DNA from 2 places in the Streptomyces sp. NPDC041968 genome. Region 2 is predicted to be linked to the other one. Evidence: riboswitches for the same ligand, from Rfam matches in the RefSeq annotation. Region 2 holds a riboswitch; the other holds the start of a gene.

Region 1 (5,007 bases), on a different contig from region 2:
TCCACGGGACCAGGAACTCGCGGGCCCAGTGGACGTCGTCCCGGCGGACGTCCAGGGTGCCGCGCGGCGGCAGCGGCGGCCAGGGCTGGTCGGGGTCGGCCGGGACGGGCAGGCCGAGGATCTGGCCCGCGCGCAGCGCCACGCGCGTGTGGCCCTCCGGCGACAGGTGCAGCCGGTCGGCGTCCCACGCCCTGCGGTCCTGCACGGTCCGGAGCGACCACAGGTCGAGCACGGGGCAGCCGTACCGGTCGGCGATGGCCCGGACGTGCCCGTTGTACGTGGCGATCTTGCCGCGCAGGCGCCTGAGGACGGGCACCCCGCGGGTGTCGAAGCCGGTCGTCACCAGCACCGTGCCGGCCGCGGCGGTCAGCGCGGCCACCGCCCGCTCGAACCGCTCGGCCACCTCGTCGGGGTCGGTGCCGGGCCGGATGATGTCGTTGCCGCCCGCACAGAACGAGACCAGGTCGGGGGCGAGTTCGACGGCCCGCGGCACCTGCTCGGCCACGATCCGGTCGAGCAGCCTGCCGCGTACGGCGAGGTTCGTGTACGTGAAGTCGCCCTCGGGGCGCCGGTCCGCGAGCAGTACCGCGAACCGGTCGGCCCAGCCGACGAACGACCCGTCGGGGCCCCGGTCTCCGACGCCCTCGGTGAAGCTGTCCCCCACCGCCACGTACGACCCGATCACTGTTCCGTTGTCACTCTTCGAATCGTCTGCCACATCGGCCCATGATTCACCTTCGAATGTGACCTACGCGACCGTAGGAAGGGGTTGACGGGCGGTGAGAAAGACCACGCCTAAAGTGTTCGCCAATTCAGGAATACGCCCGGTCCGGATACACCGCGACCGGATACACCGCGACCGGATACACCGAAGGCCGGACCCGGGGATCGGGGTCCGGCCTTCGGTGGCGCGGGAGGGCGCGTCAGTTCCTCGTCAGAGGGAGACGCCGTGGGAGCGCAGGTACGCGACCGGGTCCACGTCCGAGCCGTAGTCCGGGGTGGTGCGGATCTCGAAGTGCAGGTGCGGGCCGGTCACGTTGCCGGTGGCACCCGAGAGGCCGACCTGCTGACCCGCCGTCACGGACTGACCGGCGGAGACGGAGAGGGAGGACAGGTGGGCGTACTGGGCGTAGTGGCCGTCGGCGAGCTGGATGACGACCTGGTTGCCGTACGCGCCGCCCCAGCCCGCGGAGACGACGGTGCCCGCGCCGACGGCCTTGAGGGAGGTGCCGGTCGGGACGACGAAGTCCGTGCCGGTGTGGTAGCCGCTGGACCACATGCTGCCGGTCTGGTGGTACGGGGTGCCCAGGGTGCCGCTCGGGACGGGCGAGACGAAGCCGCTGCCGGCGGACTGGGTGCTCGTGTCCGAGGAGTCCGAGGAGTCGGCGGAGCTCTTCGCGGCGTCCGAGGCCTTCTCGGCCGGCTCGGCCTTCGCGGGGGCCGGCTTCTCGGCCGCGGCGGGCTTCTCGGCGGCCGGCTTCTCCGACGGGGCGGAGGAGGACGGGGCCGAGGACTGGGCGGCCCGGCCGTCGACGGCGAGCTTCAGGCCGGGGTGGATCAGCGACGGGTCCGAACCGACGGCCTCGCGGTTGTCCGCGTAGAGCTTCTTCCAGCCGCCGTCGACGTCCTGCTCGTCGGCGATCTTCGAGAGGTAGTCACCGCTCTTCACGGTGTACGTCCGCGCGTCCCCGTTCTTCTCCGCGCCGGCGGCCTTCTTCGCCGGCGCGGAGACGGACTGCACGGACTGCACGGGCTTCTCGGAAGCGGACTGCGCGGGAGCGGCGTGGGCCCCGGCGGCGCCCATCAGCGGGAGCGCGAGCGCGGCGCCACCGGTTCCGGCGACGGCGATGGCGCGGGTCAGGCGCATGGCCCTGGTACGGCGGTGCTTACCCTTGGCGGGCATGGCGAATTCCTCTCCGGCGCCTGCGAGGTGAGCTGTCGGGTGCGAGCTGGAGATGCCCGGCCGCGTCGGGACGCGGCTTTACCCCAAGCCGTTCCGGGAACCGGAACAGGCAGTTCTACCTGTGGGTCCCCCGCTCCTGCCGTGTACGGGTAGGTCGATGAGTGCGGGCTCCGGTCGGCGGCAGGATTAGGCGTCCGTCCGGATCGGTGGTGAACGTAAGCGACCAGGACGCGCAGCGACAAGCGACGGGTTGCGTCGACCGGTGTTCCAAATGATCCTTTATGGGAATCGCCGGTCACCCTCCGTCGAAGCGCGCCACGTCGACTCGGGTAAAGGTCCTTGAAAACCGGCCGCATTACGTGGACATGACGGGCAACGCACCGTCACGGATATGACGCTGCTCACGCGCCGCACCTCCAGCCCCTTTTATTTCCGCGCCAGTTGGAACCAATGCGCCAATACGGACAGAAGGCGCAGATACTCCCCTGTCGGACGTCCCGGCCACCAAAGGCGCGGGACCGTGCCGTATCTTCGAGTGAAGCCCGGCGGCGAGCAGCGCCGACGGGGCGGAGTGGGAGGAGCCCCCGTGACGCAGCAGGTCCCGTCGACCGAACCCGAGCTGGCCGGTGTGCGCAACTTCCGTGACGTGGGCGGCCTGCCGACCGTGGACGGACGGCGGGTGCGACAGGGAGTGCTGTTCCGCAGCGGTCACCTGGCACACGCCACCGGAGGGGACGCCGCGTTCCTGGCCTCACTGGGCCTGCACACGATCTTCGACTTCCGCAACGCGGCCGACCAGAAGCTCGAAGGGCCGGACATCGAGCTGCCGGGCGTGCGCAATGTCAACCTGCCGCTGAGCGACCCGGCCGACGGTGCCGAGTTCTGGAAGATGGTCCGCGACGGCGACCTGGACCAGCTCCGCGAAATCCTGGCCGGCGACAAGGGCGCCGAGCGGATGATCGGCTCCTACCGCCTGATCATCAAGGAGCGCACGGCGGAGCACTCACGGGTGCTGCACGCGCTCGCCGAGGACAGCGTCCCGGCCCTGATGCACTGCGCGGCCGGCAAGGACCGCGCGGGGCTGTCGATCGCGATCACCCTCCTCGCCCTGGGCGTCGAGCGGGACGCCATCGTCGAGGACTACCTGAAGTCGAACGCCACGCACCGCCGCTACAAGGTGCGTCGCAGCAGCTCCGCCGCCTCCGCCTACTCCCCCGAGGTCATGGAGCTGCTCAGCCCCCTGTTCGACGCGCGCGCCGAGTACCTCGCGGCGGCCCTGGAGACTGTCGAGCAGACCTGGGGCGGAGTCGACGCCTACCTGGAGCAGGGCCTGCGGATCACTCCGGAGACCCGGGAGCGGCTGCGCGAGCGGATGCTGGACTGAGGGGTCGCTCACCGGCTGCCGGCCCCCACCTCGAAGAGCAGGTAGATGAAGGCCGCGAAGAGGTGCCCCACCACGAGGTAGATGAAGAGCCGCACCCACACGGCCCGCGGAAACCTGTCCTGCATCTTCATGGCATCTCTCCAGGGGTGGGGTGGGGCGGCGTGGTGGCCGGTCCCAGGCAGAGCGCCGCCGACGGGCTCTGCAGCAGCGTGTGGACGAAGAGCAGCTCGACCCCGTCGGCGTCCTGGGCGGCGATCCGGTGCGGGGTCAGCGAGTCGAAGTGCGCGCTGTCGCCCGGACCGAGCAGGTGCACGGTCTCCCCGAGGCGCAGCCGCAGCCTGCCCCGCAGCACGTGGAGCCACTCCTCACCGGGGTGCACCCGCACGATGTCGCCCTGCGACCCGTGCGGCACGCGGACCCGCAGGGCCTGCATACCCCGGCCGGACCCACCGGCCTGCCAGTACGTCCAGCCGCCGGCGGACGTCGGCTCCATCGCCTCGGCGCGCACGACGGCGTCCCGGTCCGCGGCCGTCTCGCCGAGCAGTTCCGAGACGGTCGTACCGTAGACACGGGCGAGGGAGAGCAGCATCGGCAGCGAGGGCTGACGCTGCCCGGTCTCCAGCCGGGAGAGGTGGGCGGGCGACAGCCCGGCGGCACGGGCCGCCGCCTCCAGGGTGAGGGCGGCCCGCCGCCGCAGCTCGCGCAGCCGGGGTGCGACGGCGGCGACCGATCCCTCGGCCGGGTCCGTCGCCTCGGAGGAGTTCATGCTCCCATTCAGCCCGACGATTGCCTCACGGACAAATTTGTTGCCTGTGAGGCAAAAACCGGGCTCAGCGGTTGGCCACCGCCTGCCGGACCAGGGTCTTGCCGAAGTCCCACATCAGGCCTCCGCCGTTGTGCGCGTCCTCCATCACCTCGGTGAAGGCGTCGACGAACCGGTCCGCGTCCGAGGTGTCGATGATCAGCGGCGGAATCAGCTTGATCACCTCCAGGTGGTCGCCGGACACCTGGGTGAGGATCCTGTGCCGCTGCAACAACGGCACCACCACCATCTGTGCGAACAGCCCCTTCCTGGCCGCCTGCAGCATCGTCCAGCGGCTGCGCAGCCTGAGTGACCTGGGACGGCCGAACTCGATGCCGATCATCAGCCCCCGGCCGCGCACGTCGGCGAGCAGCTCGTAGCGGTCCACCAGCTCCGTCAGCCGGGACTTCAGCCGCTCTCCCACGGCGGCGGCGTTCGCCACGATCTCCTCGTTCTCCATCACGGAGAGCACCGCGAGCCCGGCCGCCATGGCCTGCGCGTTGGACCCGAAACTCGCCGAGTGGACCTGCACCCGGTCCATCGAGGAGTAGACCTTCTGGAAGATCCAGTCCTTGCCCAGGGTGGCGCCCACCGGCACGTAGCCGCCCGACAGCGCCTTGGCCACGCACACCAGGTCGGGCTCGACGCCGTCCTCGTGCTGGAAGGCGTAGAACGTCCCGGTCCGGCCCAGGCCGGTCTGCACCTCGTCGGCGATCAGCAGTGCCTTGTGCCGGTGCAGCAGTTCCTGCGCGGCGCGCAGGTAGCCGGGGGGCGCCTCGTGCACGCCCTTGCCCTGGATCGGCTCCACGATGAGCGCGGCCACGTCCCCGCGCCGCAGCTCCCGTGCCAGGGCGTCCAGGTCGCCGAGCGGGACGGCGGTGTCGGGCAGCAGCGGCGCGAAGCCGTCGCGGAAGCCGC
Region 2 (5,007 bases):
CACCAAGATTCCGCGAGCGAAGGGACGTACATGCCCATGGGTCACACGGCCACAGCCCAGGCAGACTCCGGCGGCCTGACAGCGACCGAGCACCGCCTGGCCAACGGCCTGCGCGTGGTGCTCTCCGAGGACCACCTGACCCCGGTCGCGGCGGTGTGCCTCTGGTACGACGTCGGCTCGCGCCACGAGGTCAAGGGGCGCACCGGCCTGGCTCACCTCTTCGAGCACCTGATGTTCCAGGGCTCCGCCCAGGTCAAGGGCAACGGTCACTTCGAACTGGTGCAGGGCGCCGGTGGCTCGCTCAACGGCACCACCAGTTTCGAGCGCACCAACTACTTCGAGACCATGCCCGCCCACCAGCTGGAGCTCGCCCTCTGGCTGGAGGCCGACCGCATGGGCTCGCTGCTCGCCGCCCTCGACGAGGAGTCGATGGAGAACCAGCGGGACGTCGTCAAGAACGAGCGCCGCCAGCGCTACGACAACGTCCCCTACGGCACCGCGTTCGAGAAGCTGACCGCCCTCGCCTACCCGGAGGGCCACCCCTACCACCACACGCCGATCGGCTCGATGGCCGACCTGGACGCGGCGACCCTGGAGGACGCGCGCGCGTTCTTCCGCACCTACTACGCGCCGAACAACGCGGTGCTGTCGGTCGTCGGCGACATCGACCCCGAGCAGACCCTCGCCTGGGTCGAGAAGTACTTCGGCTCCATCGCCTCGCACGACGGCAAGCAGCCGCCCCGGGACGGTTCGCTGCCCGACGTCATGGGCGGGGAGCTGCGCGAGGTCGTCGAGGAGGAGGTCCCGGCCCGCGCCCTGATGGCGGCCTACCGCCTGCCGGAGGACGGCACGCGCGCGTGCGACGCAGCCGACCTGGCCCTCACCGTCCTGGGCGGCGGCGAGTCGTCCCGGCTGTACAACCGGCTGGTGCGCCGCGACCGCACGGCCGTCGCCGCCGGCTTCGGTCTGCTGCGGCTCGCGGGAGCGCCCTCCCTGGGGTGGCTGGACGTGAAGACGTCCGGTGACGTGGAGGTGCCGGTCATCGAGACCGCCATCGACGAGGAACTCGCCCGGTTCGCCCAGGAGGGCCCGACCGCCGAGGAGATGGAGCGCGCCCAGGCCCAGCTGGAGCGCGAGTGGCTGGACCGCCTGGGCACGGTCGCGGGCCGCGCCGACGAACTGTGCCGCTACGCGGTCCTGTTCGGCGACCCGCAGCTCGCCCTCACCGCCGTGCAGCGGGTGCTCGAGGTCACGGCGGAAGAGGTCCAAAAGGTCGCCAAGGCCCGCCTGCGCCCCGACAACCGCGCGGTGCTCGTCTACGAGCCCACCGCTCCCGCCGACGTGAACGACGCCACCGACGAGAACGAGGAGGCGGCCAAGTGACCGAGCTCGCCACCATGGAATTCCACCAGCAGCCGCAGGCCGGCGAGCCCAGGCCGTGGGCGTTCCCGGCACCGGAGCGCGGCAGCCTCGACAACGGCCTGACCGTGCTGCGCTGCCACCGCCCCGGCCAGCAGGTCGTCGCCGTCGAGGTGCTGCTCGACGCGCCCCTGGACGCCGAGCCCACCGGTCTCGACGGCGTCGCCACCATCATGGCGCGGGCCTTCTCGGAGGGCACCGACAAGCACTCCGCCGAGGACTTCGCCGCCGAGCTGGAGCGCTGCGGGGCCACCCTCGACGCGCACGCCGACCACCCCGGCGTCCGGCTGAGCCTGGAGGTGCCCGTCTCGCGCCTCGCCAAGGCCCTCGGCCTGGTCGCCGACGCCCTGAGGGCGCCCGCGTTCGCGGACGGCGAGGTCGAACGGCTGGTCCGCAACCGCCTCGACGAGATCCCGCACGAGCTGGCCAACCCCGCCCGCCGGGCCGCCAAGGAGCTCTCCAAGGAGCTGTTCCCGGCCGGGACGCGCATGTCGCGCCCCCGCCAGGGCACCGAGGAGACCGTCGCGAGCATCGACTCCGCCGCCGTACGCGCCTTCTACGAGAAGCACGTCCGGCCCGCCACGGCCACCGCCGTGGTCGTCGGAGACCTCACCGGCGTGGACCTCGACGCGCTGCTCGGCGAGACGCTGGGCGCGTGGACCGGCTCCGCCGCGGAGCCCCGTCCCGTGCCGTCGGTGACCGCCGACGACCGGGGCCGGGTCGTCATCGTGGACCGCCCCGGCGCCGTCCAGACGCAGCTGCTCATCGGCCGCACCGGCTCCGACCGGCACGACCGCGTGTGGCCCGCCCAGGTGCTCGGCACCTACTGCCTCGGCGGCACCCTCACCTCGCGTCTGGACCGCGTCCTGCGCGAGGAGAAGGGCTACACCTACGGAGTCCGGGCGTTCGGGCAGGTCCTGCGCTCCGCGCCCGACGGGACCGGCGCCGCCATGCTGGCCATCAGCGGCTCCGTCGACACCCCCAACACCGGCCCGGCCCTGGAGGACCTGTGGACGGTGCTGCGCAAGCTCGCCGAGGGCGGGCTCACCGACGCCGAGCGTGACGTCGCCGTGCAGAACCTGGTGGGCGTGGCGCCGCTGAAGTACGAGACGGCGGCCGCCGTCGCGAGCACATTGGCCGACCAGGTCGAGCAGCACCTGCCCGACGACTACCAGGCGACGCTCTACCGCCAACTCGCCGCCACGGGCACCGTGGAGGCCACGGCGGCGGTCGTGAACGCCTTCCCGGTGGACCGTCTGGTGACGGTCCTCGTCGGCGACGCGGCACAGATCAAGGAGCCGGTCGAGGCGCTCGGCATCGGTGAAGTCACCGTGGTGGCGGCCGAGTAGCGGTACGCGCTGGGGCCCTGGTGACCGGAGTGTCGCCAGGGCCGCCGTTTGTCCGAATTGAGGGAGAGGCTGCCTGTCTGCGCTGTGGCATGCGCTACAAAAAGCCGGTTGCGTTTGAGGATTGAAGACAACCGCGTTTAGCGTCTTCCGGGCTGTTCGTCAGGCAGTGCGCCGCACCCGCGGCACCGGACAGTCATCGCCGAGTCCCCGTACGGCGCGAGCCAGGGGAGCCGGGGACCCACCGTAGTCCCTGGGGTGAATCGGACGCCCGCGCGTGCCGCGAGGGGGCCCGTAGGAGACCTTCCACCTCCGAACCCGTCAGCTAACCCGGTAGGCGAGAGGGAAGGAAAGGACCAGCCTCCACATGGCGTTCACGCGCGCCGTCGGCAAGCACCGCCGTCCCGGCCGGATGCACCGCACCACCGCCCGCGCGGCGGGTGTCGCGGCCCTCGCCACCACCGGCGTCGTCGGCACCCTCGCGGCTCCGGCGCTCGCCGCCGAGCCCCAGGCGGAGCAGAGCGGGCTCACCCCGGTCATCAGCATCGGCGACTCCCTGGCCGACGAGATCGACGCCCAGGCCGCCGCGCAGAAGCAGGCCGCCCTGGACGCCGCCGCCCGTGAGGCGGCGCAGGAGGCCGCGCGCGAGCGGGCCGCCGAGGCCGCCGAGGAGGCGCGCGAGGCCAAGGAGCGCGCCGCGCGGGAGGCGGAGCGCAAGCGCCTCAACACCTTCGTCACGCCGATCACCGCCTCCTACGTCTCCACCGCGTACCAGGCCGGCAGTTCCCTGTGGTCCTCCGGCAGCCACACCGGCATCGACTTCCACGCCTCCACCGGCACCTCCGTGCACGCGGTCGGCGTCGGCACCGTCGTCGAGGCCGGCTGGGGCGGGGCGTACGGCAACCAGGTCGTGCTCAAGATGCACGACGGCACGTACACGCAGTACGGCCACCTGTCGTCCATCGGTGTCTCGGTGGGCCAGTCGGTCGACGCGGGACAGCAGATCGGCCTCTCCGGCGCCACCGGCAACGTCACCGGACCGCACCTGCACTTCGAGGCCCGTACGAGCCCCGAGTACGGCTCTGACATGGACCCCGTCGCCTACCTGCGCTCCCACGGCGTGAACGTCTGACGACGGAGTGAACGTCTGACGACGGACGAACGGCACGCGAAAGCCCCGGCTCCCCGAGCCGGGGCTTTCGCATTTCCGGGGTGTTCCCGACGTGGCCGTTGTCCAAAAAGTGTCCATGAAATCCACATCGCCGTCGGAATTCCCGCCGCATTGGCCTAGAGTCGCTGAACACGCGTCAATCGTCGACGTTTCCCGGGGATGAAGGCGGAGGTCGGGCATGCGCATTCCGGCGCATTCGGTGTGCACGGCGATCCGGGACGACATCGTCTCCGGTGTCCACGGGCGCGGCAGCCGCCTCACCGAGGAACTCCTGGCCCGCCGCTACGGTGTCTCCCGCGTCCCGGTCCGTGAGGCACTGCGCACGCTGGAGGCGGAGGGGTTCGTGGTGACCCGGCGGCACGCGGGCGCGTGCGTCGCGGAGCCGACCGAGCGGGAGGCGGCGGACCTGCTGGAGACGCGTACGCTCCTCGAACCCCTCGGCGCGTCCCGGGCCGCCCGGCGCCGTACCGAGGCGCATCTCAAGGTCCTGCGCGGGCTGGTGCGGCTGGGACAGGAGCGTGCCAGGCAGGGGAGCGGCGACGATCTGCGCTCGCTCGACGGATGGTTCCACGAGACCCTCGCCCAGGCCGTCGGCAGCCCGTCCCTGACGGCGTTGCTGACCCAGCTGCGCCACAAGATCGCCTGGCTGTACGCCGTGGAGGCCGCGGCCGACCCGGTGGGGTGCTGGGCGGAGCACGGCGCGATCGTCGACGCGGTGGCCCGGGGCGACGGCGAGCGCGCACGGGCTCTCATGACGCTGCACGCCGAACGATCGGCGCCGGCGCACCGCCTGCGCTTCGCCGCCGGAGGCGAGGCGGCGGACCGTGTGAGGAACCCGCAACGTGCCGTAAACATCTCGGGTCTGCGTTATTAACAGGAGCGCCGTATACAAAGACAGGGGAATTCGAGGGGTTCATTTCTGCTGCCCGTAAAAGCGAATTCACCCCCCAGGAGTGGTGCAAGATAAAGGCCCGCCCGGGATTCCGGGCGGGCCTTTATCGGCGGTACTGCCGTCGGTCAGACGGTCTCGGGAAGCTCTTCGAGACCCTCGGCGACCAGCTTCGCCAGTCG

The links. Region 2 has a riboswitch for cyclic di-AMP ahead of ACZ6EG_RS30260 (M23 family metallopeptidase). Riboswitches for the same ligand answer to the same signal wherever they lie in the genome.
Region 1: it holds a riboswitch for cyclic di-AMP, as region 2 does, so the genes downstream of both, ACZ6EG_RS18745 (M23 family metallopeptidase) here and ACZ6EG_RS30260 (M23 family metallopeptidase) in region 2, are expected to answer to the same signal.

Annotation. Positions count from the first base shown of each region.
Region 1 is NZ_JBVJCB010000007.1:161,810-166,816, reverse strand. Features, by position in the region: gene ACZ6EG_RS18750 (SGNH/GDSL hydrolase family protein) at 1-685, opposite strand, end outside; gene ACZ6EG_RS18745 (M23 family metallopeptidase) at 935-1,903, opposite strand; cyclic di-AMP (ydaO/yuaA leader) riboswitch at 1,908-2,070, opposite strand; gene ACZ6EG_RS18740 (tyrosine-protein phosphatase) at 2,490-3,287, shown strand; gene ACZ6EG_RS18735 (DUF6126 family protein) at 3,296-3,418, opposite strand; gene ACZ6EG_RS18730 (helix-turn-helix domain-containing protein) at 3,415-4,053, opposite strand; gene ACZ6EG_RS18725 (aspartate aminotransferase family protein) at 4,118-5,007, opposite strand, start outside.
Region 2 is NZ_JBVJCB010000015.1:80,962-85,968, reverse strand. Features, by position in the region: gene ACZ6EG_RS30270 (M16 family metallopeptidase) at 31-1,383, shown strand; gene ACZ6EG_RS30265 (M16 family metallopeptidase) at 1,380-2,768, shown strand; cyclic di-AMP (ydaO/yuaA leader) riboswitch at 2,956-3,120, shown strand; gene ACZ6EG_RS30260 (M23 family metallopeptidase) at 3,133-3,897, shown strand; gene ACZ6EG_RS30255 (GntR family transcriptional regulator) at 4,115-4,810, shown strand; gene ACZ6EG_RS30250 (HPr family phosphocarrier protein) at 4,954-5,007, opposite strand, start outside.